DNA from 2 places in the Nocardioides sp. NPDC059952 genome. Region 2 is predicted to be linked to the other one. Evidence: riboswitches for the same ligand, from Rfam matches in the RefSeq annotation. Region 2 holds a riboswitch; the other holds the start of a gene.

Region 1 (19,321 bases), on a different contig from region 2:
CGACCGGGGCTCCGATTCCGGCGCGTCGTTTGCACCGACGCAAAGTCTAGTGCTTTAATCGACTTAGTCGCTCGGGTCGGGTAGGCACCTCACCGGGCGGCGCGCGACGCCGCGGGCACTGAGTCAGAGCAGAGCCGGCCGGCGAGAGCGGGTGGGGTCCTTAGGGATGGGGATCCCACCCGCGACGCGGGACGCGTCGCATCCGGCGCAGCGACGACGCGGGACGCGAGCCAGGCCAGGACGGTCTCGGCGAACTCGGCGGGCTGGTTGCGATGCACGAAGTGACCGACGTCGAAGTGGACGAGGTCGGCCTCCGGAATCCGCTGGGCGACCTTCTCCAGGTCCGACTGCGGGATGTGGCTGTTGCCGCCACCGGCCACGATCAGGGTCGGCATGGGCAGCAGCTCGAGCTGCTCCCACATCCACGCGTCGTACATGGTCGCCTCGACCAGCAGCGACGCGATGCACTCCCAGTCGTGGCGCATCGGCCTGGCCGCGCGGCCGGGCGACCTGCGCTCGCGCGGCGCGGGTGGCACCACGTCCTCGATGATCAGCCGCGAGACCAGGTCGGGTCGGTGCATCGCGACCAGGAGGGCGACGTTGCCGCCGGTCGAGTGCCCGACGACCACGGCACCCGAGATCCCGAGCGCCTCCATCGCCACGATGACGTCGTCGGCGATGAGCCGGTGGGAGTACTCCGAGGCCCAGTCCGAGTCCCCGTGCCCACGCATGTCGAAGGCATGCACCCGGTGGTCGGCCGCGAACGGCGGCACCACACCCTGCCACCGCGTCGCGCTGCCACCGAGCTCGTGCAACAGCACCATCGGCACCCCGTCCTCGGGGCCGTAGGCGTCATAGACGTACGTCGCCCCGCGGCCCGGGAGTGGAAGCCTGGTGCGCGTCAGCGCAACCATGAGGTCAGTTCTGCTCGGCCTTCTCGGCGCCACGGCGCCACCGGATGCCGGCCTCGAGGAACCCGTCGATGTCACCATCGAAGACCGCCTGCGGGTTGCCGACCTCGTAGGTCGTACGCAGGTCCTTGACGATCTGGTAGGGGTTGAGGACGTAGTTGCGCATCTGGTCGCCCCAGGAGGCGGCGACGTCGCCCTTGAGCTCCTTGAGGTGCGCCTCCTCCTCGGCCTTCTTCAGCGCGAGCAGCTTGGCCTTGAGGACGATCATCGCGGCGGCCTTGTTCTGCAGCTGCGACTTCTCGTTCTGGCAGGAGACCACGGTGCCGGTGGGGATGTGGGTCAGCCGGACCGCCGAGTCGGTGGTGTTGACCGACTGGCCACCAGGGCCCGAGGAGCGGTAGACGTCGACCTTGATGTCGTTCTCGTCGAGCTCGATCTCGTCGGTCTGCTCCAGCACGGGCACGACCTCGACCGCGGCGAACGAGGTCTGGCGGCGACCCTGGTTGTCGAACGGGCTGATCCGCACCAGGCGGTGGGTGCCAGCCTCCACGGAGAGGGTGCCATAGGCGTAGGGAGCGTGGATCGCGAAGGTGGCGGACTTGATCCCGGCCTCCTCGGCGTAGGAGGTGTCGAAGACCTCCACCGGGTATTTGTTGCGCTCGGCCCAGCGGACGTACATCCGCATCAGCATCTCGGCGAAGTCGGCGGCGTCGACGCCACCGGCGCCGGAGCGGATCGTGACCAGGGCCTCCCGGGCGTCGTACTCCCCCGCGAGCAGGGTGCGGATCTCCAGGCTCTCGACGGCCTTCTTCACCCGGCCCAGCTCGGCCTCGGACTCGGCGAGCGTGTCGGCGTCGCCCTCCTCCTGGGCCATCTCGACCATCAGGCCGAGGTCCTCGATCCGGGTGTGGAGCTCGGTGAACTTGTTGAGCTCGCCCTGCAGCAGGGAGAGACGGCCGGTGACGCGGGTGGCGTTGTCCTGATCGTCCCAGAGGTCGGGCGCAGCGACCTGCTCGCCGAGGTCGGCGATCTCCTTGCGCATCGCATCCAGGTCCAGCACCTGGCCGATGGTCTGCATCGTTGCCTGGAGCTGCTTGATCTCGGTGTCGAATTCGGGGCCTGCCACGTCTTACAGGTTACTTGACGCGTGGTGCTGCACCCGATTCGACGGCCCCCCAGATATGCGCTCGCCCTCCGGCATGGGGAACCGGAGGGCGAGCGCCAGGGGGATGTCGCAAAAAGCGGTCAGGCCTGGTGGGTCGAGCCGGCGAACCAGCCGTCCCAGGCAGCCTCCTCGCGAACGCTCGCGCCCGGCTTGGGGGCGTGCAGCATGATCGCCTGTCCGTTCTCCCAGCGCAGGAAGATACCCACGTGGTAGACGGGGCTGCCCCAGAACATCAGGTCGCCGCGCTTGATCTGGTCGTTCGGGACCGTCGGCAGCGCAGCCGCCTGGTCCCGCGAGACCCGGGGAAGCTCGATGCCGGCGGCGCTGAAGGCGTACTGGGTCAGGCCGGAGCAGTCGAACGAGCTCGGACCGGTGGCACCCCAGACGTACGGGTCGCCGATCTGCTCCGAGGCGACGCTGATCGCCCGCTCGATCTTGCCCTCCTGGCTCGCGGCGAAGGCCTTCGCCTCCGCCTCGGCCTTCTTCTTCGCCTCGGCGGCCTTCTTGGCGGCGATCGCTGCCTTGCGCTTCGCCTCGGCCGCCTTGCGGGCGGCCTCGGCCTTGCGCTCCTGCACCTCGACAGCCCTCTCGAGCTGCTTGATGTCGGTGAGCATCGCCGTGGGGGTGGCCGAGGCCTCCAGGGTCGGAGCCTCCACCACCTTGGCCGGCTCGACGGTGGAGGTCTCGTGGGAGACCGGGGCGGCGTTGGCGGCGGGCACCGCCACCAGGGCACCGGCGGCGATGCCGCTGGCGAGGGTGACGCGGCCGACGAACTTGCCGTGGGCCCTGAGCGTCGTCCTGAGCTTGTCGAAGGGAGATCCTGCGATCGTCCGGGCGATCGAGACGTTCGGCGACCGGAACGGCCGGGGCGCGCCTCGATGGGCAGGATGAGATACGGACTTGGACATGCGTGAGTTCCTTCCCACGCCTGCGAGGTGAGCTGTCGGGTTCGGGCTAGAAGGTTGCCCGGCCATCCTGCGATGGCTTCACCCCAAGCGACCGTCCGAGTTAGTCGCGTGGAACTTGGGTCCCCCGCTCCTGTCCCATACGTACTGCTGAGTGTGAGGGTAAAGGGGGTTCAGTAGTCGGGGCCGGCGTCCGGAGGGACAGGATTCGGCGTGTACCGGGGCCGGTCGTGCGTTGTGCACAGCCCAACCAAGGTGACATGCCAACCAAGCCGGATCCAAGCCCGAACGGTCGAATCTGGAGCACATCCGGCGTGTTCACGCGTGACTTTGCCCTGGTTTGTGAAACATCTCACGCGCCGAACACGCATATGACACCGTGTCGAACTTGCGTTTACTCCGCTGCTTCGAGCCGGAAACCGACGCCGCGGACCGCGACGACCTTCTCCTGCACACCGGCCGCCTCGAGCTTCTGGCGCAGGCGTCCGACCGTGACGTCGAGCGTCTTGGTCGAGCCGTACCAGTTCTCGTCCCAGACCTCGGCCATCAGCCGGTCACGGGAGACGACCTTGTCGCGGGAGGCGGCCAAGACGGCCAGGAGGGCGAACTCCTTGCCGGTCAGGGTCACCTCGCGCTCACCGGCGTAGACCCGGTGGGCAGCCACGTCGATGCGCAGGGCGTCGTCGTCGGCGCCGGGCTCGACCGGACCCGAGCGGCGCAGGAGGGCGCGGACCCGCGCCTGGAGGACGGCCAGCGCGAACGGCTTGGCCAGGTAGTCGTCGGCACCGGCGTCGAGCCCGACGACCAGGTCGATCTCGGCGTCACGGGCGGTCAGGATCATGATCCCGCCCTCGTAGCCGTTGTCGCGCGCGGCCTTGCAGACCTCGAGCCCGTCCATGTCCGGGAGGCCCAGGTCGAGCAGCACCAGCTCGGCGTCGTAGGGAGGCGCCAGCAGCTCCAGGGCCTTCTTGCCGGAATCGACCCAGGTGACGTCATAGCCCTCACGCTGGAGCGTGCGCACCAGGGGAGCAGCGATGTCCTCTTGGTCTTCTACGACAAGCACGGAGTTCGACATGAAGAGAACAATAGTTACAGCCCCGTAGGGCTTGTGAAGAGATCCCCCCTTTCAGATAAGCGCGTGATCACATTGTTAGGTCCGAGCTGGTCGATACCGAGCGGATCCTCGGCCCCTTCCGTGACCTCGTCCCAGGTGACCGGGGCCGCGACCGTCGGGATCTCCTTGCCACGCAGCGAGTAGGGGCAGATCGTCGTCTTCGATCCCGAGTTCTGCGACCAGTCCAGGAAAACCTTGCCTGACCTGCGACTCTTGGTCATCGTCGCGGTCACCTTGCTCGGGTGGGCCTTCTGGAGGTCCTCGGCGATCTCCTTGGCCAGCGCCGTGGCGACCTCTGGCTCGACCGGCTCCGGCAGGGCGGCGTACAGGTGCACGCCCTTGCTCCCGCTGAGCACCGGCGTCGCGGCGAGGTCACGGGCGCCCAGCGCCTCGCGCACCAGCAGCGCCACCTCGCAGCACTCCTGCAGGCCGGCGGGCTCGCCGGGGTCGAGGTCGATCACGATCCGGTTCGCCCCGGCCGGGGTGCCGTCGGCGCCGACCGTCCACTGATGGACGTGCAGCTCCAGCGCGGAGAGGTTCGCGGCCCAGGTGAGGGCGGCGAGGCTGTCGAGGATCGGAAAGGTGAGTGTTCCCTCCTTGTGGTCCGCGGTTCGGGATCCCGTTGTCGGAACGGTGACGGTGCGTACCCAGCTGGGCGTGCCGGCCGGTGCGTTCTTCTCGAAGAACGACATGTCGCCGATGCCGTGCGGCCAGCGGATCCTCGTCACGGCGCGGTCCTGGAGCTGCGACAGCAGCGCGGGCGCGACCTGGGCGTAGTAGTTGAGCACCTCGCCCTTCGTCATGCCCGTGCGCGGATAGAGCACCTTGCTGAGGCTGGTCAGGGTCAGCACCCGGCCGTCGACCTCGACGCGTACCTCTTCGCGTTCGACCATCACAGATCCTCCGGCTCGATGTCCTCGCGGATGCCGATGAAGCTCGGCTGCCGCAGCCGGCCCTTGTAGCTCGCCGCCGCGAAGGCGGTGCCGTGGGTCTCCACTTCGACGACGAGGAAGGGCTCGACCCAGTGGGTGCCGCGGGCGTCGACCGGCGGCACTCCCCCGTCGGGGTCGACGTCGGGTCCGGCGAAGGGGTTCCGGCCGGTCTCGCGGAGCAGGTCGCCGAGCCGCTGGGCGCGCTTGCCGCCGATGCCGCTGCCGACCCGCCCGCGGTAGACCAGCCCGTCGGACGTCGGCTGCCCGACGAGCAGAGCGCCGATACGTTCCGTGCCGCCCTCGGTGCCCACCTCGGGCCGCCAGCCGCCGACCACGAGCGAGGCCCGGTAGCGGTGGGCCAGCTTCACCCAGTCCTTGCTCCGCTCACCGGGTCGGTAGCGGCTGATACGCCGCTTCGACACGATCCCCTCCAGCCCCTGGTCGCGGGTCACCTCGTGGAGCATCCGGCCGTCGTCGTAGGTCGCCGGCACCTGCCAGGAGCCGAGGTCGCCGTCGGCGTGGACCGCCTCGAGGATCTTGCGGCGCTCGGCCCAGGGCTCCTCGATGAGCAGCCGCCCGTCGAGACGGAGAAGGTCGAAGACCATGTACGTCGCCGGGATCCGCTCCGCGAACCGCGCGGCGCGGCCCGCGTCGCGGTTGTGCATCCGATCCATGAGCACCCGGAAGTCGGGCAGCCCGGCGTCGTTGAGCGCGATCACCTCGCCGTCGACGAGCACGTCGCGCGCCGGGCCGATGGCGATCTCGGGCCAGGCACGGGTGGCGTCGTTGTCGTTGCGGGTGGTCAGCCGGGTCTGCGTACGTCCTTCCGGGCTGTCGCCGAGGAGGCGGATGCCGTCCCACTTGACCTCATGGACCCACTCCTCCCCCGGCGGAACGTGGGCGCCGGGTGTGGCGAGCATGGGACGCATGCGTCCATCTTGGCCGAGGATGTGGCGTTTGACGTGCTCAAATGGGTTCCCGGAACGATCTATCCGACGGATACTGGGCACGTTGTTGCCTTTGTGGAGGGAGTCACCATGCGTGCGATCTGGAAGGGCGCGGTGTCGTTCGGGCTGGTCAGCGTGCCTGTGAAGCTCTATTCGGCGACGGAGTCCCACGACGTCTCCTTCCGTCAGGTGCACCAGTCCGACGGCGGCCGGATCCGCTATCAGCGGATCTGTTCGATCGACGGCGAGGAGGTGCCCTACTCCGAGATCGCGAAGGGCTATGAGACCGAGGACGGTGAGATGGTCGTGCTCACCGACGACGACTTCGCCAACCTGCCGACGACATCCTCGCGCGAGATCGCGGTGGAGAAGTTCGTGCCGAGCGACCAGATCGACCCGATGCTCTTCGAGAAGAGCTACTACCTGGAGCCGGAGAACACCGGGGTCAAGCCGTACGCGCTGCTGCGCCAGGCCCTGCTCGACGCCGACCGGGTCGCGCTGGTGACGGTCGCGCTGCGCCAGCGCACCACGATCGCCGCGCTGCGGGTGCGGCCGACCGACAACGGTGACGTGATCGTGCTACAGACGATGATGTGGCCCGACGAGATCCGGGTGCCCGACTTCAAGGTCGAGGCCGGCGAGATCAAGGACTCCGAGATCAAGATGGCCAACATGCTCGTCGAGACGCTCGCGGGTGACTTCCATCCCGAGGAGTTCTCCGACGACTACGCCAGCGCCGTCGAGGAGATGGTGAAGGCCAAGATCGAGGGCGGCGAGGTCGAGCGGACCCCCACCTCCACCAAGACCTCCGGCGAGGTCGTCGACCTGCTCGCCGCCCTGCAGCGCTCGGTCGCGGCAGCGAAGAAGTCCCGCGGCGAGGAGGTCCCGGACGAGGCCGAGGACAAGAAGAAGAAGAAGTCGAAGGCGTCCTAGGCGGCCGGGGCGACACGTACCGAAATCTCTGGTGCGGGCGTGTCGAAAGCGGCAGGCTCTCCTCGACGCGTAGGCGACGACGCGCAACGGACGCGTCGCCGACCCGCAAGGAGAAGCAGATGCGCTACATGATGTTCGTGAAGATGGACCCGCAGGCCGGGCCGCCGCCGGCCGCGCTGATCGAGGCGGTGGAGGCCGAGATCAAGCAGCAGTACGCCGACGGCATCCTGCTCGACGCCGACGGGCTCGGTCCCGCGGTGGAGATCCGGCTGAGCGCCGGAGAGGTGACCCACGTGGACGGGCCCTTCGCGGAGGCCAAGGAGGTAGCCGGTGGGTTCTCGCTCTTCGAGGTCCGCTCGCCGGACGAGGCCATCGAGCTCGGCCGCCGGATGATCCAGCTCCACGAGGAGCTGTGGCCGGGGCAGGACGTGACGGTGGAGATGCGGCCGCTGTTCGGTCCGCCGACCCCTGCTGAATGAGCTCTCCCACCGAAGACGCGATCGTCGCGGTCTGGCGCAACGAGTCCGTACGTCTCCTCGCCGGTCTGGCGCGGATGACGCACGACCTCGACCTGGCCGAGGACCTCGCCCAGGATGCCCTTGTCGCGGCGCTGGAGCAGTGGCCGCACGAGGGCATCCCTCGCAACCCCGGCGCGTGGTTGATGTCGATCGCGAAACGGCGCGCGATCGACGGGTTCCGCCGGGACGAGGTGCTGCGCCGCAAGGTCGCCCTGCTGGGCCACGAACTGGAGGAGGGTGAGATGCCTGACCTGGCTGCCGCGGTCGACCACATCGAGGACGATGTGCTGCGGCTGATGTTCCTCTCCTGCCATCCTGCGCTGGCTCCCGACTCCCGCACCGTGCTGACGCTGCGGCTCGTGGGCGGGCTGACGACCGCCGAGATCGCCCGGGCCTACTTCGCCAAGGAGTCGGCCGTCGGCCAGCGGATCTCGCGGGCGAAACGCACCCTGGCCGAGGTCGGTGCCTCGTTCGAGCTGCCGGTGGGGGTGGAGCGGGCGGCTCGCCTGCGCGATGTGATGCAGACGATCTACCTGGTCTTCAACGAGGGCTACGCGGCGACGTCGGGACCGTCGTGGACCCGGCCCGAGCTGTGCCTGGAGGGGATGCGGCTGGCCCGCATGCTCGCCGCGCACGCCCCGGGCGATCCCGACGCCCAGGCGCTGCAGGGGCTGCTGGAGATCCAGGGGTCGCGGCTCGCGGCGCGGGCGGACGCCGATGGTCACCCGGTGCTGCTCGAGGACCAGGACCGGACACGCTGGGACCAGCTGCTGCTGCGTCGCGGCCTGGCCGCGGTCGACCGGGCGACGGCGCTCGCCTCCTCCGGCACCCCCGGCGGGAGCTATCTGGTGCAGGCGATGATCGCCGCGTGCCACGGCCGTGCCCGGCGGGCCGAGGAGACGGACTGGGCCGAGATCGCGCGGCTCTACGACATGCTCGCGAGCGGCGTCCCGGGCGCCGTCATCGAGGTCAACCGGGCGGTGGCGCACGGGCGTGCCTTCGGTCCCGACGCCGGGCTGGCCATCCTGGCGACACTCCCCGAGGGAGCCCTTCCGGGGTCGCATCTGCCTGCCGGCGTACGTGGTGACCTGCTGCACCGCGCCGGGCGGCACCTCGAGGCCGCGGTGGCGTTCGACGAGGCGGCGTCGTTGACCACCAATGCCGGGGAACAGGAGCTTCTCGAGCGACGTGCCGCCGCGTGTCGAAGCGACGAGGACTCGTCCGACGCGTAAGTATCAACCGGATCTTTCGAGGAGTGAACCATGACCACAACCACCGCCTCCGCCGACGGCACCACGATCGCCTACGACGTCGTCGGCACCGGCCCGGCGCTCGTCCTGGTCGACGGGGCCCTGTGCTACCGCGGCTTCGGGCCGTCGAAGGAGCTCGCCGACGCGTTCTCGGACCGGTTCACCGTCTTCCGCTACGACCGCCGCGGCCGCGGCGACAGCAACATCGCCAAGCCGGCGGCCGCCGGCACCATGGAGGCGGTCGAGCAGGAGGTCGCCGACCTGGGCGCGGTGATCGAGGCGGCCGGCGGGCACGCCCATCTGCTGGGCCTGAGCTCCGGCGCCTTCCTCGCCCTGGAGGCCGCGCGGGCCGGGCTGCCGATCGACAAGATCGTCGCCTACGAGGCGCCGCTCATCCTCGACGACACGCACCGCCCCAACGACGCCGACCTGGCGCAGCAGGTCGAGGCCCTGGTGGAGAAGGGCAAGCGGGCCGCCGCGGTCGAGCGGTTCATGCGCGTGGTCGGCATGCCACTGGTCGCGGTCAAGATCATGCGTCTCACCCCGGCCTTCAAGAAGCTCACCCCGGTCGCCCACACGCTCGTCTACGACCTGGGCATGTGCGTGCCGTTCCAGCAGGGTCTGCCCCTGCCGGGCGGCTACTTCAAGAGCGTGTCGGTGCCCGTGCTGTCGGTGGCGGGCAGCAAGAGCCCGACCTACATGACCAATGCCCAGCAGGCCATCGCCAAGGCCGTTCCCGAGGGCCGCTACGTCGTCCTCGACGGGCAGGACCACATGGTCAAGGCGTCGGCCCTGGCGCCGGTCGCGGCGGAGTTCTTCACCGCCTAGCGCACCGTCGTCCCGCCGAGTCAGCGCCGAGTCGGCCCGTCATAACGAGCCGACTCGGCGGGACAACTGGTCAGAACGCGCCGACTCGACCGGACAACCGGTCACGACGCGCCGACTCGGCGGGATAATCGGTCACGATGCGCCGACTCGGCGGGATGGCTGGTCATCTAGGCTGCGGAGCATGGCGCAACTGTGGGACATCTCTCCGCCGATCCAGGCAACGTCGCCGGTGTTTCCCGGTGACCATGCGACCGAGGTCGGCTGGACCTTCCGGATCGGTCCCGGCTGTCCGGTCAACGTCGCCGAGATCTCGGTGTCGGCCCACGTCGGAGCACATGCGGACGCGCCGCTGCACTTCACCGACGGCGGGATCCCGGCGGGCGAGATGGCGCTCGAGCCGTTCCTCGGCCCGTGCCGGGTGGTCGACGTCACCGGCGTGCGCCCACTGGTCACCGTCGACGACATCGACGTCACCGACCTGCCGCCGCGGGTGCTGTTCCGGACGTACGCCACCCAGCCGACGACCTGGGACGACGACTTCTGCGCGCTCGACCCCGCGCTGATCGACCTCCTGGCCGCCCACGGGGTGCGGCTGGTCGGCACCGACGCGGCCAGCCTGGACCCGTCGTCCTCCAAGGATCTTCCGGCCCATTTCGCGACCCATCGTCATGACGTACGCATCCTGGAGAACCTGCTGCTCGACGAGGTGCCCGCGGGCGACTACGAGCTGATCGCGCTCCCCCTCAAGCTCACCACCGCCGACGCCGCGCCCGTGCGGGCCGTGCTCAGGCCGATCAAGGAGATCAACGAATGAACCGCGACGACGCCGTCGCCCTCGACCGAGCCGACCCACTGGCTCCGCTGCGCGACCTCTTCGACCTGCCCGAGAAGACGATCTACCTCGACGGCAACTCGCTCGGCGCGCTCCCCCGCGCCACCGCCGCACGGGTGGCCGAGGTGGTCACCCAGGAGTGGGGGCAGGGGCTGATCGAGTCCTGGAACACCGCCTCCTGGATCACCCTGCCCCAGCGGGTCGGCGCCAAGATCGCCAGGCTCGTCGGCGCAGGTGACGGCGAGGTCGTGGTCGCCGACTCGACCTCCCTCAACGTTTACAAGGTGCTCGCCTCGGCGCTCTCGATCGCGGCCGTCGACTCGCCCGAGCGCCGGGTCGTGGTCAGCGAGCGCAGCAACTTCCCGACCGACCTCTACATCGCCTCCTCGCTGTGCCGCGACCGCGGCTACGAGCTGGTGCTGGTCGACTCGCCCGACGAGATCGAGGGGCTGCTCGACCGCACCGCGGTGCTGATGCTGACCGAGGTCAACTACCGCACCGGCTACCTGCACTCGATGGCCTCGGTGACCGCGCTCGCCCGCGAGCACGGTGTGCTGGCCGTCTGGGACCTGTGCCACTCGGCCGGCGCGGTGCCGGTCGACCTCCGTGGCGCCGACGCCGACTTCGCGATCGGCTGCGGCTACAAGTTCCTCAACGGCGGCCCCGGCTCGCCGGCGTTCCTGTGGGTCAACCCGCGCCACGTCGACCGCTTCGAGCAGCCGCTGTCGGGCTGGATGGGCCACGCGGCGCCCTTCGAGATGTCGCCGGGCTACCGTCCCGCGGAGGGTGTCTCGCGCTACCTGTCCGGCACCCCTGCGGTCATCGGCATCTCCGCCTTGGAGTGCGGGGTCGACACGCTGCTGGCCGCCGAGACCTACGGTGGTCTCGAGGCGATCCGGGAGAAGTCGCTCGCGCTGACCCGGCTCTTCGCCGACCTCGTCTCCTCCCGGCTTCCCGGGTTCACGATCGAGTCCCCGCTGGACGATGCGCAGCGCGGCAGTCAGCTCTCGCTGAGCATCGGCGAGGGTGCGTACGCGATCGTGCAGGCGCTCATCGAGCGCGGGGTGGTCGGCGACTTCCGAGCCGGGCCCAAGAATTCAACCCAGCCTGACATCCTGCGCTTCGGCGTCACCCCGCTCTACACCCGCTACGTCGACGTCTGGGATGCCGTCGACCACCTGGTCTCGGTGATGGACAACGACGAATGGCGCGACGAGCGCTTCTGGACCCGAGGAGCAGTCACATGAGCAGCACGCAGGACCTTCCGATGGACTACTCCGACTACCTCCACCTGCCGGAGGTGCTCGGCGCGCAGCACCCGCTCTCGGGCGACCACAACGAGATGCTCTTCATCGTGCAGCACCAGGCGATGGAGCTGTGGATGAAGCTCGCGCTGCACGAGCTGACCGAGGCGCAGCGACTCCTCGCCGAGGACGCGGTACGCCCGGCGTTCAAAGGGCTGGCCCGGGTCTCGAGGATCATGGAGCAGCTCGTGCACGCCTGGGACGTCCTCTCGACGCTGACCCCCACCGAGTACGACAAGTTCCGCCCCTACCTGGCCACCGGCTCGGGCTTCCAGTCGTGGCAGTACCGCTGCATCGAGTTCGCGCTCGGCAACAAGGCCGCCTACACGCTCCGCGTGCACGAGGGACGGCCGCACGAGCAGGACGTGCTCGCGGCGTACGGTCGGCCCTCGCTCTACGACGAGTCGCTGCGGCTGCTGGCCCGGCGCGGCTTCGACATCCCTGCCGATCACCTCGACCGGGACTGGAAGCAGGAGTACGCCGCCTCCGACGCCGTCGAGGCGGCCTGGGGCGAGGTCTACCGCGACCCGGAGAAGCACTGGGACCTCTACGAGCTGGGCGAGGAGCTCACCGACCTGGAGACCGCCTTCCGGGTCTGGCGGTTCCGGCACGTGACCACCGTCGAGCGGATCATCGGGTTCAAGATCGGCACCGGCGGGACCAGCGGTGTCTCCTACCTGCGCAAGCAGCTCGACATCATCCTGTTCCCCGAGCTGTGGGCGATGCGTACGGGGCTGTAGACCTCAGCGCGCGAGCTTCCCCCGGAGCCGCTCGGCGAGACGTACGGACGCCTCGATCTCGACCTTGCGGATCGAGACCGACTCGATGTTGATGCCGAACGGCACCCCGAGCTGACGGCAGAAGGACATCAGCTCGATCGCCGTCGCCTCGGCCTGCTCGAGCGAGGCGTCGAGGGTGTCGGTGGCGTGACGCAGCTCGTTCTCGATCCAGCGCGGTACGTCGACGCCGAGCCAGCGGAGGAACTCGAGGGTCTTCATCGAGCCGCAGACGGAGAAGGTGAACACGATCGGCACCGGCGCCAGGCCGCGGGAATCGCACTCGTAGCGGTAGTCGGAGACGAGGTTCTTGGCGGCGTTGACGTCGTAGACGACCTGGGTGACGAAGTAGGAGCAGCCGGCCTCCTGCTTGGCGATCAGCCGAAGGTGCTCGTCGCCCTTGGCCGTGTGGCGCTCGGGGATCGCGACAGCGCCGAGGAGCAGGTCGGGGTTGATCTGGTTCCGGATCTCCTGGGCGCGGCGCAGGCTGGTGGCGACGCGCTTCTCCCCCGAGGATGCGCCGACGAAGACCGACAGCGCCTTGGCCGGGTCCTGGGTCTTGACCCAGTCGCGCAGCGTCGGCTCGTCGTACTTGCCGGTGGCCCGGTAGACGACCGCCGGCACGTCGAGACCGGCGAGGTTGCGCTCGAGGAAGTCGGCGGGGTCGAGGGTGCGTACGAACGGGAACGGCCGTTCCTCGGGGTTGCGGTCGGACTCGTCGTCGATGTCGTAGAGGATCAGCCCGTCGACGTCGAGGGGCCGGATCCGCTCGAGCGTGATCTCGGCGATCTGCTGCACCCTCTCGGGTGCCGTCGTCACCCTCGGCGGGGTGACGGCGAACAGAAGAATCTCACCGGCCCGGTCATTGATGCGCTGCTGCAGATCCACGGCGTCAACGCTAGCCGAGTACGTGGGGACCCGGCGCGTGCGTCCAATCACAGCGCCGGGTCGGCGTCGTCAGTAGACGCTCGGCCCCGAGACCGGGTCGCCGTAGGTGTCCGGCTTGATCTTGAACAGCTCGGCACGACGCTTGATCGTCTCGGCACGAGCCAGGCGCGGCTTGTCGCTGCCGTCGCGGATGACTCGGCCGCCCTCCTCGAACTTGTGCAGGAACTCGTGGGCCCAGGTCACGTCGGACGGGGACGGGCTGAACGACTCGTTGATCACCGCGGGCTGCTCGAGATCGAGGCAGAGCTTGCCGGTCATGCCCATCGCGACGCCGTCGGCCGACTGCTCACGCAGGAGCGGGTGGCTGCTGCCCACGGTCGGGCCGTCGATCGGACCCGACAGGTTGCCGATCCGCGAGGCGAGGACGAGCTTGGTCCGCGGGTAGGCCATGGCGAGCGGGTCGTTCTCCGCACCCGTGTCGCGGCGGTAGTCACCGGAGCCGAAGGCGAGCCGGTAGGCACCACGGGCGCGCGCGATCGTCGCGGCGTCCTCGATCCCGAGCGCCGACTCGAGCAGCGGGATCACCGGGGTCGACCCGCCGAGCCGCTGGAAGGTGTCGGTCACCTGGTCGGGCGACTCGGTCTTCGCGAGCATCACCCCGGCGAGCGTCTCGATCCCGGCCAGCGCCGCGAGGTCCTCGCTCCAGTCCTCGGTGGTCCAGTCGTTGATGCGTACCCACGCCCGGCCGCCGCCCTTGAGCCAGCTGGTCACGTTCTCGCGCGCCTGTGACTTGAGCGAGGTGTCGATCGCGTCCTCCATGTCGAGGATGATCTGGTCGGCTCGGCTCAGCTGGGCGTCGTCGAAGATCTCGGTACGCATCGCGGAGACCAGCAGCCATGACCTGGCGTTGTGCCCCTCGACTCGGTTGGCTTCGCGCACCTCGCGCTTCTCGGCGATCTGGGTCGTGCTCATCGTTCGCGTATCTCCCTACTGGCGTCCTGGGCTGGGCGCAATTGGACGGTAAACCAACGCGCCGGTGACTCGCGAGTAGGAAGTCGGCAGCCTGGGGCGCGTGAGACATAACCCACATCAGGCCTCGTGCTCGCCGGCCAGGTCCGGCATCGGCTGGATGAGCTGGTAGACCGAGTAGAGCTCGAGGTCGTCGTCGGAGGACTCTCTGCCGACCTCTCGATAGCGGGCGACGACCTGGTTCAGCTCTCGCTGGAGCCGCTCGGCGTCGTCCTTGGTCAGCCGCAGGGACGACTCGGAGACGATCCGCTTGGCCGGGTCGTCATCGCGGGCGATCTGGAAGGCCTGGTCGACCAGGTGGTGGCCCCAGGCGACGGAGCTGCGCCGGAACACCGTGTACGCAGCCTCGCCCCCGGGCTGCTCGACCATCTCCCGCGGGCTCAACGTGATGTCCTCGTCGACCAGCCTCCAGACCCGGTCGCGCTTGTCGCGGCCGGCATCGGGGGCGACCTCGACGAGGCCGTACTTCGCCAGCTGTCGCAGGTGGAAGCTGGCCTGGTTGGCCGGGATGCCGGTGCGCTTCGCGATGTCTGCAGCGCGGAGGGAACCGGCTGCGGACAGCTCGTGCAGCACGCGGTTGCGCGTCGGGTGGGCGATCGCTCGCAGGATTCGCGGATCGTCGTACGTGGCCATGACCCCACCCTAGCGAATCCCGCAACACATAGTGCGCAAGAACTATTGCGCAATATATGTTGCGCACTCTACGGTGCGGGTATGCCCTCCTACCGCGAGCTCGCCCGCAACCACGACTTCACCGCTCTCTGGATCGGCGCCACCGTCGCCGAGCTCGGGACCCGAGTGAGCCTCTTCGCGATGCCCCTGGTCGCCTACGCGATGACCGGGTCGGCGTTCTGGGCGGCCACGGCGGAAGCCGCCCACCTCATCGGCATGGTCGGCATGCTGCTGCCCGCCGGGGTGATCGCCGACCGGCGCGACCGGCTGCGGATCATGCGGCTCGCCCACGGGTCGGGAGCGATGCTGTACGCCTCGCTCGCGGTCGCCGGCCTGCTCGGGTCGCTCACCCTTCCCCACCTGCTCCTCGTCGCCCTGCTCACCGGAGTGCTCAACGGGCTCTTCGTCCCCGCCGAGAACTCGGCGATCAGATCGGTGGTCCGGGCCGAGGACCTGCCCACGGCGCTCTCCCAGCAGCAGGCCCGCCAGCACATCGCGGGGTTGCTCGGCGGACCGCTCGGTGGCGCGCTGCTCGGGCTCTCCCGATGGGCGCCGTTCGCCGGGAACGCCATCGCGTACGCCGCCGGCTGGCTGCTGCTCGCCCGGGTCCGCGCCGATCTCTCGGCGCCTCCGGTCGACGAGCAGGACACCCGGCACAAGCCGCTGGCCGACCTGCTCGCGGGCTTGGGCTACAGCTGGCGGCAGCCGTTCCTGCGTACGCTGCTCTTCTTCAGCCCTGCCGCCAACCTGGCGATCAACGCCCTCTTCTTCCTCGCCCTGCTGCGGCTGGTCGAGGCCGGGTTCCCGGCATGGCAGATCGGTCTGGCCGAGGCCGCCATCGGTGCCTGCGGCATCCTCGGGGCCCTCGCCGCGCCCTGGCTGATCGAGCGGCTGCCGACCGGCCGGCTGACGATCCTCGTCGCCTGGAGCTTCGTGCCGCTCTCGATCCCGCTGGCCTTCTGGACGCACCCCGCGGTCATGGCCCTGGCCGCGTCGGTGGGGCTCTTCCTCAACCCGGCGGGCAACGCCGGGATCGCCGCCTACCGGATGGCGACCACGCCGCAGGAGCTGATCGGGCGGGTCCAGTCGGCCGCGCAGTTCGTCGCGATGCTCTCGATCCCGCTGGCACCCGCGCTCGCCGGGGCGCTGCTCGCCGTCACCGACGGTGCCACGGCCGTCCTGGTGGTGACGGCGATGACCGCCGCGGCAGCCCTGATCCCGACTCTCGCCCGGTCGGTCCGATCGATCCCGCGTCCCGCGGACTGGCAGGCTCAGCCGTCGAACGACGACAACCTCGATCACACACGCGCTTCAGAGCGTAAAAACGAGGTTCTGCAGGGATAACCTTCTGAAGATCCATCAACGCAACGTTTGCTGCTCGGAAGCAAAGGAACCCCTCCCATGTTCAAGCGGGCCTGTCTGGCGTTGGCACTTCTGGCCGGAGTGTTCGTCACGGTGCTGTCGCCGGCGCCGGCTCACGCGATGACCGACTCGTGGGCCGAATGGGCTCCCGTCTCCGGGACGTCCAACGACTACTCCACGACGATGACGCAGCGGTCGACGGGCTTTCCCGCGGCTCAGATGGCCAGTGACTCCCGGGCCAACGTCGCCCTCCCCAGCGGCGCGACCACCTTCCTCGACGCCGGGACGCCGCCGGGGGCGAAGTACGGCTCGAGCCGCGGGTCGGCCTACATCAACCTGCGGCCGAAGGCCGACACCCCGAGCGGCGCCTCGACCACGACGTACGCCTTCGAGCACCCCACGCCCGACACCGGCTGGGCGTTCGTGCTCGGTGACATCGACTCCGACCAGGTCCAGGTCCAGGCGACCGACGAGAACGGCGACCCGGTCACGGCCGCGGAGATCTCCTCGTGGTTCCAGGGTTCGTTCAACTACGCCGGCGGCGCTGACCTGCCGACCTGGAACCCGGCCACCTCGACCCTGACCGGCAACCCGACCGCCACCGACACCAACGGCGCCACCGGCTGGTACGAGCCCGACATCCGACTCACCAGCCTGTCCTTCGTCTTCACCCGTCGTGCCGGGTTCCCGGTCTACCAGACGTGGTTCGTGAGCAGGGCGCGGCCGATCGGCGGCACGGTCACCGACGTGTCGACCTCCGGGTCGTGCCCGGTCGAGGAGTCGGTGCTCACCCTGGTCTCGCCCTACGGGGAGACGCTGGCGACCACGAGCCCGTCCGCCGACGGCACCTACACCTTCGGCGAGCTCGCGACCCAGGACGGCTACACCGTCCGGCTCACCCGGCCCGAGGCGTGTGCGACGGTCGGGCAGACCGAGGCGAGCGTCAGCAACCGCGGCAACGACGACGACCCCGCCTCACGGGCCGACTTCGAGGTGCGGCAGGTGATCCCGCACGCGATCAGCGGAACCGTAAGCGACGACGCCGGTGCTCCGGTTCCAGGCGCGACCGTGACCCTCACCAAGCCCGACGGAAGCACCGCGACCACGACCACCTCGACGGACGGCAGCTACCTCTTCGACGACAACGCGGTCGGCACGGGCTACTCGCTGACCCTCACCGTGCCCGACGGCTACACCCCCGGCCCCGACGGCACCACCCGTTCCGGCATCACCGTCATCGACGCAGCGGTCACCGACCAGGACTTCGTGGTGGACCAGCTGGCCGGCGTCTCGGGCACCGTGACCGGCGGTGGCGGCGGCCTCGGCGGCATCCAGGTGCGCCTGGTCCCCGCCAACGGCGGCGACCCGATCACGACCGTCACCGACGGCGACGGCAACTATGCGCTCGACGGGGTGCCGCCCGGCGACTACACCGCCGAGATAGACGCGCCCGAGGGCTACACGGGCGCCACCAGCCGACCGGTCACCGTGGCCGCGAGCGACGTGACCGGGGTCGACTTCGACCTCACCCGACCCGGGACGATCGCCGGACGGGTCTCCGACGCCTCCACCGGAAACCCGGTCGCGGGAGTCACCGTCACCATCGACGGCCCCGAGGGCCCGATCACCGCCACCACCGACGAGGCCGGCGACTACTTCGTCGAGGAGCTCCCCCCGGGCGACTACACGATCACCATCACCGCGCCCGAGGGGACGCAGGTGGTGGGCGAGACGTCGCGTACGGTCACGATCACGTCGGCCGGCGAGATCCGGGGCGGACAGGACTTCCGGGTCGACGAGGTCGCCTCGCCGAGCCCCACGCCGACCCCGACGCCGACTCCCACGCCCACCCCGACGCCGGATCCGACGCCGACGCCGACGCCCGATCCCACCGACGTGCCGACCCCGGGCGGAGACGAGAATCCGCCGGCGGCCCCGAACCCGGGACCGCCGACGGAGACCTCACCTCAGAGCTCGCTGCCGGAGACCGGCGGCCCGTCGTGGGTGTTCGCCGCGCTCGGCATCTCGCTCCTGCTCGCCGGCACAGTGCTCACCGTGACAGCGCGTCGAGCGTCCCGAATGCGAGGTTGACCTCCTCGTTGACCACCGAGGTCGCCCAGATCTCCCACCGAAGCGGGTGATCCACGATGGCCTCGGGGAACCGCTCGCGGATCGCGGTCGGGAAGTACGCCACCAGGCGCTTCGTCATCTCGGGATCCGCGGCCGGGTCGGGAACTCCCTCGGCGACCAGCTCGCGCCGGCGCTCGATCTTGGTCCACGCGAGCACGACGGCGAGCTCGGGGGCGGTGAGCCCCTCCCCCGCCTCCAGGCGACGCGCGACCTCGGTCGCGGAGGGCAGGCCCTCCACGTCTCGGTCGAGCAGTCCGGCCGTGACCCACTCCGCGATCTGACGCTCCTGAGCCTCCAGGAGCTGCGGGGCCGAGGCCACCGCGCGGGTCAGGGTCACGTTGTGGGCCTCGTTGTCGGCCAGCACCAGCGCGGCGACCTCGTCGGTCATCTCCTCGAGGAGCTCGTCACGCGCAGCCAGCGTCAGCGAGCCCGCACGTACCTCTCGTTCCAGCAGGATCTTGAGGTTGACCTCGTGGTCGGAGGTGTCGACACCGGCTGAGTTGTCGATCGCGTCGGTGTTGATCAGCCCACCCTTGCGGGCGAACTCGACGCGGCCGGCCTGGGTGATCCCCAGGTTGCCGCCCTCACCGACGACCCGCACCCGCAGCTCGGCGGCGTCCACCCGGACCCCGTCGTTGGCGTGGTCACCGGCGTCGGCGTCGGTCTCACCCGACGCCTTGACGTACGTCCCGATCCCGCCGTTCCACAGCAGGTCGACCGGGGCTCGCAGGATCGCGCTGATCAGCTCCTGCGGGGTGAGCCGCTTGACGTCGGTCGCCAGACCGAGCGCCTGCCGCACCTCGGGGCTGATCGGCACCCACTTCA
Region 2 (10,268 bases):
GATATGGGCGAGGCGTACGCCTGGGGACTCGAGCCAGCGCAGCACCAGCTCGGTCTCCTCGGCGCTCGCGGCCGGGACCGGACCCGGGGCGGCGAGGACCGTCTCGGCGCTGAGCTGCAGATCGGCGACGTAGGCGTGGGCGTTGGCCTCTCGCGGGATCACCCCGGCGCCGGCGAGACGGCCGTGACGGACCACGTGGACCGCCCAGCGGCCATCATCCTCACGCCGGATCGCGGTGAGGTCGGGCAGCCGGGTCAGGCCGCTGAGCCGCTGGGTGCGCGCGGCGCCGCGCAGGTAGGAGGTCAGCCGGTCGCGGTGGACGGCTGCCTCCTCGAACCTCTCCTGCTCGGCCAGGCCGGTGAAGCGCTCGGTGACGGTCTCGACCACCTCGTCGGGCCGGTGGAGCAGGGACTCGCGGACCCGCGAGACCAGGGCCGCGTACGTCTCCGCGGGGACGCTCTGGTCGCACGGGCTCAGGCAGCGGTGGAGCTCGGCGAGGACGCAGGGGGTCTTGCGGGGCAGCAGCGGGAGCCGGTCGGCGCACTGCCGGATCGGGAAGGTGTCGTGCAGCGCCTGGAGGGCCTTCTCGGCGACCTTCTTGGAGCCGAACGGGCCGAGATAGTCGGCGTCGTCGAGGAGCACCTGCTTGACCAGCGACAGCCGGGGCCACGGCTCCTGGGTGAGCTTGACGAAGTGCATCTTCTCCGGGCGTCGCGAACGGCGGTTGTAGGGCGGCTTGTGCTCGGCGATGAGCCGCAGCTCGCGCACCCCCGCCTCCAGCGCCGTCGCGCACTCGATGCCCTGCACGGTCGCGGCCAGCCCGACCATCTCGCCCATCCGGGAGCGGGTCTCGGAGGCGGTGAAGTAGGTGCGTACGCGAGTGCGGAGGTCCTTGGAGGTGCCGATGTAGAGCGGTCTGCCCTTGTCGTCCTTGAACAGGTAGACGCCGGGGGCGTGGGGCAGGTCCTCGGCCAGATGGCGCTTCTTGCGCTGGGCGGTGGTGACCTTGGCGGAGAAGACCGAGAGGTCCTCGAGGGTCTGCACGCCGATGTTGCCGAGCCGCTCCATCATCCCGTGGAGGACGTCGACGGTCGCGCGGGCGTCGGAGAGGGCGCGGTGGTTGGGGGTCGTGGGGGAGCCGAAGACCCGGGCCAGCGAGCCGAGCTTGTGGTTGGGCGCCTCGTCGCGGGTGACCACCCGGCGGGCGATCTTCACCGTGTCGAGCACCTCGAAACGCGGCCAGGGCCGCTCCTGCTGGGCGGCGAAGTGCTTGAGGAAGCCCACGTCGAAGGGGGCGTTGTGGGCGACCAGCACGCAGCCCTCGGCGAACTCGAGGAACGCCGGGAGCACCGACTCGATGGTGGGGGAGGAGGCGACCATGGAGTTGGTGATCCCGGTCAGCACGGCGATCGAGGGCGGGATGCCGGTGTGGGGGTTGACGAGCGTCTGGAACTCGCCCAGCACCTCGCCGCCACGCACCTTCACCGCGCCGATCTCGGTGATCATGCCGCCGTTGTCCGGGCTGTTGCCGGTGGTCTCCAGGTCGACCACGCAGAAGGTCAGGTCGCGTAGCGGCCTGCCGAGCTCGTCGAAGCCCCGCTGGGCCTCCCAGCCGCCGGTGGCTTGCTCACGCTGGCGCCGGGCGACGGCACGGGCACGCATCTCCTTCCGCGCCTCACGCACCGCCGAACTACTACTCATGCGAACACACTAGCGAGTGCCACCGACAGTGCTTCGCCACTAGGGTGTGGCGCACCTGACATTGGGAGGTGTGGGTCATCGCTGCGAGAAACGGCGGCAACGACGGGTCCTCGGGAGGGAACGAGGACCGTCCCTGGGCGCGCTGGTTCGCCCGCTCGGGCTCGTTGCAGGTCGAGCCGGCCGAGGCCGGCGAGCAGGCGAGGATGCTGCTGAGCGAGGACGGGCACGCGGCGGCGCTGCGGTTCAACGAGCGTGTGCTCGACACCCTGACGGGCGATCTGGCGGGCCTGGTCGAGTACGTCACCGTGCTGGACGGTGCCAAGGCAGACGAGGTCCTCAACACCCAGAAGCTGATCGACAACGCCTTCGCCCGGGTCTCCGGCCAGGGTGTCGACCGGTTCGTCGCCTGGCTCGCGGAGCTGCGTACGCAGGGCCATCCTGCGATCGCGGTCCAGGCGCTGCATGCCTATGGCAGGCTCGCGGACGGCGACCTGGCCGCCGTGGCGACCTCGCTGGAGTCCGCCGCGGACCGGGTGATCCTGATCGCGGCCGCCGCGCTGCACCGCCCGCCCGAGGACGCGGCCCGGCTCGCGATCGAGACCGAGCACGACGCCTCGATCGCCTACGCGGTCATCCACGACGTGCTCCGGCAGCGGACCGTCCCCGACATCGCCCGTTTCCTGCGCGCGCTGCACCTGCTCGGGGCGCCGGACCTGGTCAACGACACCGTGAAGCAGTTCGCGGCCCCGTCGAGCGGTCGCTCGAACCTCGACAAGGCCCTGCTCTACGTCGCGCTGGACGCCAGCCCGAGACTGCGTGAGATCGCGCTGGACCTGCTCTGGCGCACCCTCGGCGCGGTCGGTGACCTCGGCCGGGCGCCCGGTCCTGCGCAACAGCAGGATCTCGTCGCGGCGTTCTGGGAGCTGTGCCCGGGCGGCCGCGTGCTCGAGGACTGGTTCAAGCTGCGCCTCGACGGCAGCGAGAACGCCGAGGAGGCGCGCGAGCACGTCGTGCTGCTGCTGCGCGGCAGCCGGGGGCCCGGCCGCGACAGCCTTCTGACGGCCCTGGCCGGCGACGCGACGCCGACGAACCTCAAACGCATCTGCGAGACCCTCATGGAGGAGGGCGACGAGGCCCAAGCGGCGATGCTCGTCCGCGCGCTCGCTCACAGCGGCCACATCGAGCGGCTCGGCGACTTCCTCGACCGGTGGTCGTGGGCGCAGCCGTCCGCCGACACCACGCGGAGCCTGCTCCACTGGGTGCTCACCCCGGAGGGCGCGGACCGCGAGCCGATGGCGTCCGCCGTCGTGGAGGGCATCGCCGCCTACCTCGCCGACGGCCACGGCAGGACGCTGGGCGAGGACCTTCGGCGGCAGGCCGCGACCCTGGTCCGGCTCCGTCCCGCCGAGGAGATCGTGGGTCTGCTCGGGCACGTACCCGCCCGGGTCGGCAGGCGTGGCCGGTCGGCCGTCGCCGCCGACGTCGGCTGGAGGCTGGCCGAGGATCTGCTCGTCTACCCGGCGCCGACCGAGGAGACGTACGTCGCCTGGTATGCCGAGTGCCTCGCCGCCCTCGAGTCGGCCGGGTTCACCGACGCGGTGCGCACCTCGTGGCATCACCTCGCGGACGAGGCGATCAACCGCCGTGGCGCCGGTCCGACGATCGCCGAGACCGCCCACCAGCTTCTGCGCAAGGAGCTCGCCGAGGCGGCCGACCGGCTGCTGATCCGCTATCTCGACCAGGCGCAGAGCGTCACGCCCACCGACATCGTCGGCATCACCACGCGGCTGCGCCTGCACCGCTACCCGGAGGCGAGCCGCGCCGGGGTGCTGCGTCGTTCGGTGGGGCGGTGGCAGGACCGGGCCCGGGTCGACGCCGTCGTCGAGACCCTCATCGCCGCCGGCCAGGAAGAAGAGGCCGAATGGGTCAGGGCCGGGTCGACGTGAGGGTCTCCCGCAGGTAGCGGCGGCCGGCGCCGACGAGGAGGACGAACGCGCCCGAGGCGACGATCATCACCAGGGCGCGCAGGCTCCACACGCTCCAGACGGAGTCGTCGTCGATCCGGTGGCGGACCGCGCTCAGGAGCGTCAGCGCGACCAGATACAGCGCGAGCACGAGGAACGGACGGTTCGCCGGGTCGCGGGAGAAGAGTCGCGCGCCGTGGTTCTTCGCGTCGTACCAGCCCAGGCCGGGGACCCGGAGATGATGGAGCCAGGGGAGGACGAGGAGGACGAGCGACCCCCAGGCGATCACCGCCACGCCCTTCCACACCCGGTCCCACGCCGACTCGTTGACGACCAGCGCGATGACGACGAAGGCCGCGTACGCCGCGAACGGGAGCAGTTGCTGGAGACCCGTCCCGAGCAGTTCCGAGCGGACCGCCAGGACGACGCAGGTGACCGCGTAGAGGATCAGGATCGGGATCGTGTTGAGCACGGCCAGGGTCTGCCAGTCGCCGCCCACCGCCACCAGGACCACCAGTGCGAGCACCAGGTTCACGAGCAGGATCAGCCAGAAGGAATCGCTGGTGCGGCCCGGGAGCCGGGAGGCCCGCGGCTCGTGGAGGCCGCTGGGGACGTACCTCTCCGCGCTGAGCGCGTAGACCTCGCGGCTCAGCGCGTAGGTGAACACGATGCCCGACCCGATCGGGGCGATGATCGCGGCGAGGCGGACCAGCACGACCAGCCAGTCCAGCGGCGCCCCGGCCAGGGTCGCGGTGTCGGTCAGGCGTGCGTACGAGGTGCCGTGCTCGGCCCCGGAGCCGGCCATGTGCTCGGCGTAGACCAGCTGGAGGGCGGAGTAGAGCAGGAACGAGCCGACGACCGTGCCGTACACCGCCCAGCGCACCCGCCTGGCCACCTCGCGACGGCCGCCCCGGACCTCGCCGGTCACGTCCAGGGGTGCCTGGAAGCCGATGTAGGCGTAGATCACGCCGCTGGTGATCAGCGCGCTGAGCACACCGGTCGACGTCGGCCCGGCCGCCGGACCCGGGCCGGTGAGGGGAGCGGGGACGGCGAGCGCCAGGCACACCACGAAGATCACCGGGATGGCGATCTTGAGCAGGGTCAGGGCGGCGTTCGTACGGAGGACGAACCGCCGGGGCAGCAGGACGAAGGCGATGATCGCGGCGGTCACCAGCACCGCCAGCGTGGAGCCGACCCGGGTGAGTCCGCCCTCGCCGGCCAGCGCGGGGACGACCTCGGCCAGCCCGTTGACCGCTGCCGCCGCCTGGGCGGCCGGGTTGATGGCGTAGGAGATCCACAGCGACGCCGCGAGGATGATCACCACCAACGGCCCGAAGGCGTCGTGCGGGTGGAACAGGAGCCCGCCCGTACGCTGCGAGATGAGGCCGAACTCGACCATCACCACCGCGATGGTGAGCATGAGTACGCCGCCGGCGGCCCAGCCGAGGAGCGCGGCCTCGCCCAGGCTCTCGTGGAGGGTGGGCACCGCCAGGAGCCAGCCGGACCCGATGACACCGCCCGCGGCCAGGCCGACGACCTCGAACAGGCTCAGCTTGTCGCTGGTGTTGCCGTTGTCGGGCTTCTCGGGGACCTGGGGCTGTTCTGGCTTCTCAGGCGCCTCGGGCTTCTCCGGGCTCTCGGGGGCGGTCCGGCGCGGCCGGGGATCAGGGGGAGCCTGCGACCGACCGAGCGCGACGAACGCGATCGCGGTCAGCAGCCCGCCGGTGGCCGCGATCCAGAGGTCGGGCTTGCGCATCAGGTCGCCGAACCCCACGGACCCGAGGCCGTCGAGCCGGACGGTGCCGTAGAGGGACATCACGAATCCCACGGCGCACAGGACCATCCTGGCGATCGTGTTGAGGGCGTGCCGCACGCGCTGGTCTCCCACTCCCGATGATTCGAATGTCCGCAGAACCTATCGAATCAGGTGGGTTCGGCGCAGGAACCCTGTGTGATCAGGCCAGCAGCGGCGAGAGCGAGGAGAGCGGCACGGTGCGGGCGCCGGCGCGGCGTACGTCCTTGACGACCTCGGCGTCGTCGGTGGCGACCAGGATGACGCGGCCGGCGGGCTCGGCGTCGACGAGGTCGCGGATGACGTCGTCGGCGATGACGCCCTCGGGGGAGAAGAGGACCTTGACGCCGCGTGGAGGCACGGCGGTGGGACGAACGGATGCGGAGTGGGCGTCGAAGACGACGGTCGTCTCGGCGCCGGTGCGGGCGGCGATCGGCGCGATCGCCCGCAGCAGCCGCAGCCGCTGGGCATCGAGCGCCGAGTCGGGCCACAGCGCCTTGGAGACGTTGTAGCCGTCGACGATCAGCCGGACCCGCGGCATCGCCAGGAACTGCTCCAGGTGGGCGCTGCTGGTGACCCCGGCACCGGCGGCGGCGTCCGCGGAGGCCAGCTCGGCCTCCACCCGCTCGCCCGGGGTGCCGGTGACCGGCGGCAGCGCCAGCTCGCGACGCAGGCCTCCGGCCGCGTCGAGCAGCGTGTCGAGCAGGAACCGGGCGCGCAACGAGGCGTCCTCCCGGTCCGTCTTGGACGAGCGTCGCTCGGCGGCCGCCTCGCGCTCGAGCTTGTCGATCTGGCTGCGGAGCTGCCGCAGCTGGCGGTCACGTGCGGCGAGCTCGTCCTCGGCGCGGGCGAGCGCAGTGCGGGCCTCGCTGAGGGCCTCGTCCAGCCCGGTGCCGGCCTCGCGGGCCGCGGTCCGGGCCTCGCCGAGCTTGCGCCGCAGGGCGGTGTTGTCGGCCTTGAGGTCGTCGAGGCGGGCCTTGCGGTCTGCACGCACCTCGCGGAGCTCGTCCTCGGCCGCGGCGAGCTTGCCGCGCAGGCGGGCCACCTCGGCGTCGACCACCGGCACCGCGGCGGCCTCCAGCCGGTCCAGGGCCTCCTTGAGCGAGACCTCCCAGCCGTCGGGGCGGATGAGCCACACGACCGCGGCCGCCTCGGCCGGGTCCTCGGGAAGGACGACGTCGTCGGAGGAATCCTCGAGGACGTACGCCGGGCGCAGCTGGCTCCCGACCTTCTCCCGGACCTCGTCGTCCCCCTCGAGCACCGAGGCGATCATCGCGCCGCCGGCCTTGGCGCGCCGGGCGGGCGCGAAGTCGGCGATCCGCTTGAGCGCGGGCGGTAGGCGCACCACGTCGGGAAGCACCCCGGCCGTGAGCGCGACGATGCGCCCCCGGACCGTGTCGGGGAGCGTCGCGTACGTGGAGACCTCCATGTTCCAAGTGTAGGGACCCGGGCCGCGATCGCCGCCTCGAATACCGTGCTGCGATGGTGGTGACACGCCGGACGCAACCGGACGAAAGCAAAAATGTCGGTGCTCGGTGAGACCGTCACTCACATGACGACGAGAATCGACTGTGACACCTGCCTCGTGCGTGGACTGGCGTGCCACGACTGCGTGGTCACCGTGCTGCTGGGGCCGCCTCCGGAGCTGACCATCGAGGACGACGAGCGCCGGGCGCTCGACGTGCTGGCCGAGGGTGGTCTGGTCCCGCCGCTGCGCATGGTGGAAGGGATGTAGCCGAACTTTTGGGCGTGGGTGGTTGGCAGGTGGGGGATGGCGTCGGCTAGTGTGCGCAGGAACTTGGCGCTCGTGGAAGTGGGTCAACCGGCCCACGCGGGTGTCGCGCTTAGTCCAGGCCCGCTTCGGGGCGGGCCAGGAGCCGGGGAACCACACCGATCATCTGGGGTGTATCCGCCGCAAGAGCGATCCGGGAGACCGGATCGAGGAGCGGTGGTAGGGCAGGTCGTGCCTGAACCCGTCAGCTCACCCGGTAGGCGTCTACGACTACACACAAGGAGACCGTCCGCTCGTGACACGCGACCGGAAGCGACTCATTGCCGGAGCAGCCGGCATCGCCGCCATCGGTGTCGCCGGGATCATTCCCGCAGCGACCCCCGCCCAGGCAGACCCTGACATCGACGACGTTCGCAAGAAGGTCGACAAGCTCTACACCCAGGCCGAGGCGGCCAACGAGGACTACAGCAACGCCAAGCTGCGGCTTCAGGACCTCAAGGATCAGCTCGAGGACCTCAGCTCCGACGAGAAGCGTCAGAGCAAGGAGCTCGACAAGATCCGCGCCGAGCTCCGTGACTCCGTGCTGCGGCAGTTCGAGGGCTCAGACGTCTCTGCCGTCGGCCAGGTGATCACCTCCGAGGACCCGCAGGAGTTCCTCGCCGGTCTGTCCACCGTCTCGTCCTACAACGCGCTGCAGGCCGACCTGCTGGCTCGGTACAACACCGAGGCGGAGGCCCTCCATGTGCGCCGCGAGGCCACCGAGGACGCCAAGTCCCAGATGGCCAAGGTCAAGACGACCATGCAGCAGAAGAAGAGCGAGATCGACAAGAAGTTCGAGGCGGCCCAGGCCGAGCTCGACGAGCTGGAGGCCGACGAGCTCGAAGAGTTCCAGTCGGCCGACACCAGCATCCCGGGCAACCTGCCCTCGCCGTCGGGCCGTGCCAAGATCGCCGTCGACTACGCGCTCGCCCAGGTCGGCGACTCCTACGTCTACGGCGCCACCGGCACCGCGTCGTGGGACTGCTCCGGCCTCACCATGGGTGCTTGGGGCGAGGCCGGTGTCGGGCTCCCGCACTCCTCCTCGGCGCAGTACAGCAGCGGCCCTTCGGTCCCGCGCGACCAGCTTGCCCCTGGCGACCTGGTCTTCTACTACAGCCCGATCAGCCACGTCGGCATGTACATCGGCAACGGCATGATCGTGCACGCGTCCAACCCGAGCACCGGTGTGAAGGTCTCCCCGATGGACGAGATGCCCTACACGGGCGCCGTCCGCCCGGGCTGAGTTTGACCTAGGACCCCGAAGAGGCCGATCGTTCGCAGGTGCGAACGGTCGGCTCTCTTCTTTCCCGTCCGGTCCTGATCGGGACCGGGCTCGTGCTGGTGATGCTGCTCGCCGGGTTCGTCGGCTGGCGGCTGACCGGCGGAGGTGAGTACGTCGCGCCGACTCCGACCGCTGAGCCGGTCGTGCGCGCCGACACGGAAGCTGCCCGGGCCTCGCTGCAGGCGTTGGTCGAGGGCGTAAGCGATCGGGCGGAGCCCGACGGGGAGGACGCCGCCGCGGTGGCGGTGCGCAACGCCCGGGCCATCGGCATCGGGGACGTCACCGCGCGATACGTCGCGGAGTCGGGCAACGTGGACCCGGACGGCTCATGGACGGCCGACGTCGAGATGTCGTGGCGCACCCCCGGCGACCCGACGCTGACCGAGGAACTGAAGGTCGGCTTCGGCCCCGAGGGCGCGATCACCGGGTTCTCGGCGGCCCAAGGCACCCGGCTGCCGTTGTGGCTCAGCGGCCCGGTCGAGGTGCGCCGCACCGGTTCCACCCTCGTGGTCGCCCAGGCCCCCGCCGAGGTCGCCGACCGCTACGCCGAGCTGGCCACCGCCGCGGTCGCCGGGGTCCGCAAGGTGGTCGCCTGGAAGGACCCGCGCCTGGTCCTCGAGGTGCCCGCGAACGGCCTCGACTCGGCGCTCGGCGCGCAGCCGGGGACCTACACCGCCGTCGCGGCGGTGACCGCGACCGTCGACGGGTCCACGAAGGCCGGGACGCCGCTGCACGTGTGGGTCAACCAGGGCGTCATCGGCGATCTCGACGCGCCAGGCGCCCAGATCGTCATCACCCACGAGGCCACCCACGCGGCCACCGACGCCGCGACCAACACCAGCCGGCCGATGTGGCTGGTCGAGGGCTTCGCCGACTACGTCGCGCTCCGCGACACCAAGCTGCCGTTGTCCAAGACCGCCGGCCAGGTCCTCGCCCAGGTCCGCGAGAACGGCGCCCCCGACCACCTGCCGGGCAAGGCCGAGTTCAACACCCGCTCGGAGCACTTCGGTGCCGAGTACGAAGCCGCCTGGCTCGCCTGCGAGGTGCTCGCCGAGGCCGGCGGTGAGCAGGCTCTGGTCGATCTCTACGAGGAGACCGGGCGCGGCATCGGTCTGGAGAAGGCGCTGCAGGCCGGCTTCGGGTTCGGGGAGGACGAGCTGACCGCCCGCTGGCGGACCCATCTGTCACACTCGGCTCGATGACGGGGGCAGAAGTGAGCGCAACGCGACGTACGTCCTGGGTGGTTCTCGTCCTCGGGGCGGTGGCATTCGTGGTGCTCGCCTGGGCGTTGATCCCGTGGCACCCCTACCCGGGCGGCCCGCTCGACCTGCCCGACGAGCGTGATGTGTTCACGGCCGACGAGCTGGAGCGGATGCTGGCCTACTCCGGCACCGCTCGCTGGATCAGCCGGGCCTCGCTCGTCGTATCGCTGGTCGTTGCCTGCGTGCTCGGGTTCACCTCTCTGGGCCGGCGTCTGGTGGCGCGGCTGCGTGGACCGTGGCTGCTCCGGGTGGTGCTCGCGGTCGCTGTGGTCACGCTGCTCGGCTGGATCGCGACGCTGCCGTTCGGGGTGGCGATCCACCGGCTGCAGATGCGCTACGGGCTCTCCCGGCAAGCCTGGGGGCCCTGGCTGGGCGACTCGCTGCTGAACCAGGTCGTCGGCATCGTGACGACCTCGGTGGCGCTGCTCGCCCTCTTCGCCTGCATCCGCCTCGCCCGGCGTTGGTGGCCGGCCGTCGCCGCTGTCCTCGTCGCTGC

What was found. Region 2 has a riboswitch for cyclic di-AMP ahead of ACFV9G_RS28850 (NlpC/P60 family protein). Riboswitches for the same ligand answer to the same signal wherever they lie in the genome.
Region 1: it holds a riboswitch for cyclic di-AMP, as region 2 does, so the genes downstream of both, ACFV9G_RS16950 (C40 family peptidase) here and ACFV9G_RS28850 (NlpC/P60 family protein) in region 2, are expected to answer to the same signal.

What each region holds. Positions count from the first base shown of each region.
Region 1 covers NZ_JBHWLY010000035.1:19,277-38,597, forward strand. The annotation lists gene ACFV9G_RS16940 (alpha/beta fold hydrolase) at 90-914, opposite strand; gene prfB (peptide chain release factor 2) at 919-2,037, opposite strand; gene ACFV9G_RS16950 (C40 family peptidase) at 2,157-2,984, opposite strand; cyclic di-AMP (ydaO/yuaA leader) riboswitch at 2,990-3,162, opposite strand; gene ACFV9G_RS16955 (response regulator transcription factor) at 3,376-4,056, opposite strand; gene ligD (non-homologous end-joining DNA ligase) at 4,071-4,988, opposite strand; gene ACFV9G_RS16965 (DNA ligase) at 4,988-5,956, opposite strand; gene ACFV9G_RS16970 (Ku protein) at 6,065-6,907, shown strand; gene ACFV9G_RS16975 (YciI family protein) at 7,027-7,386, shown strand; gene ACFV9G_RS16980 (RNA polymerase sigma factor) at 7,383-8,657, shown strand; gene ACFV9G_RS16985 (alpha/beta fold hydrolase) at 8,688-9,503, shown strand; gene kynB (arylformamidase) at 9,685-10,317, shown strand; gene kynU (kynureninase) at 10,314-11,582, shown strand; gene kynA (tryptophan 2,3-dioxygenase) at 11,579-12,379, shown strand; gene ACFV9G_RS17005 (methylenetetrahydrofolate reductase) at 12,383-13,303, opposite strand; gene ACFV9G_RS17010 (HpcH/HpaI aldolase/citrate lyase family protein) at 13,373-14,275, opposite strand; gene ACFV9G_RS17015 (ArsR/SmtB family transcription factor) at 14,393-14,965, opposite strand; gene ACFV9G_RS17020 (MFS transporter) at 15,047-16,348, shown strand; gene ACFV9G_RS17025 (collagen binding domain-containing protein) at 16,406-18,457, shown strand; gene ACFV9G_RS17030 (NAD-glutamate dehydrogenase) at 18,417-19,321, opposite strand, start outside.
Region 2 covers NZ_JBHWLY010000116.1:468-10,735, forward strand. The annotation lists gene ACFV9G_RS28825 (DEDD exonuclease domain-containing protein) at 1-1,662, opposite strand, end outside; gene ACFV9G_RS28830 (hypothetical protein) at 1,770-3,647, shown strand; gene ACFV9G_RS28835 (APC family permease) at 3,628-5,553, opposite strand; gene ACFV9G_RS28840 (NYN domain-containing protein) at 5,621-6,886, opposite strand; gene ACFV9G_RS28845 (hypothetical protein) at 7,010-7,192, shown strand; cyclic di-AMP (ydaO/yuaA leader) riboswitch at 7,289-7,467, shown strand; gene ACFV9G_RS28850 (NlpC/P60 family protein) at 7,485-8,471, shown strand; gene ACFV9G_RS28855 (hypothetical protein) at 8,510-9,712, shown strand; gene ACFV9G_RS28860 (M48 family metalloprotease) at 9,709-10,268, shown strand, end outside.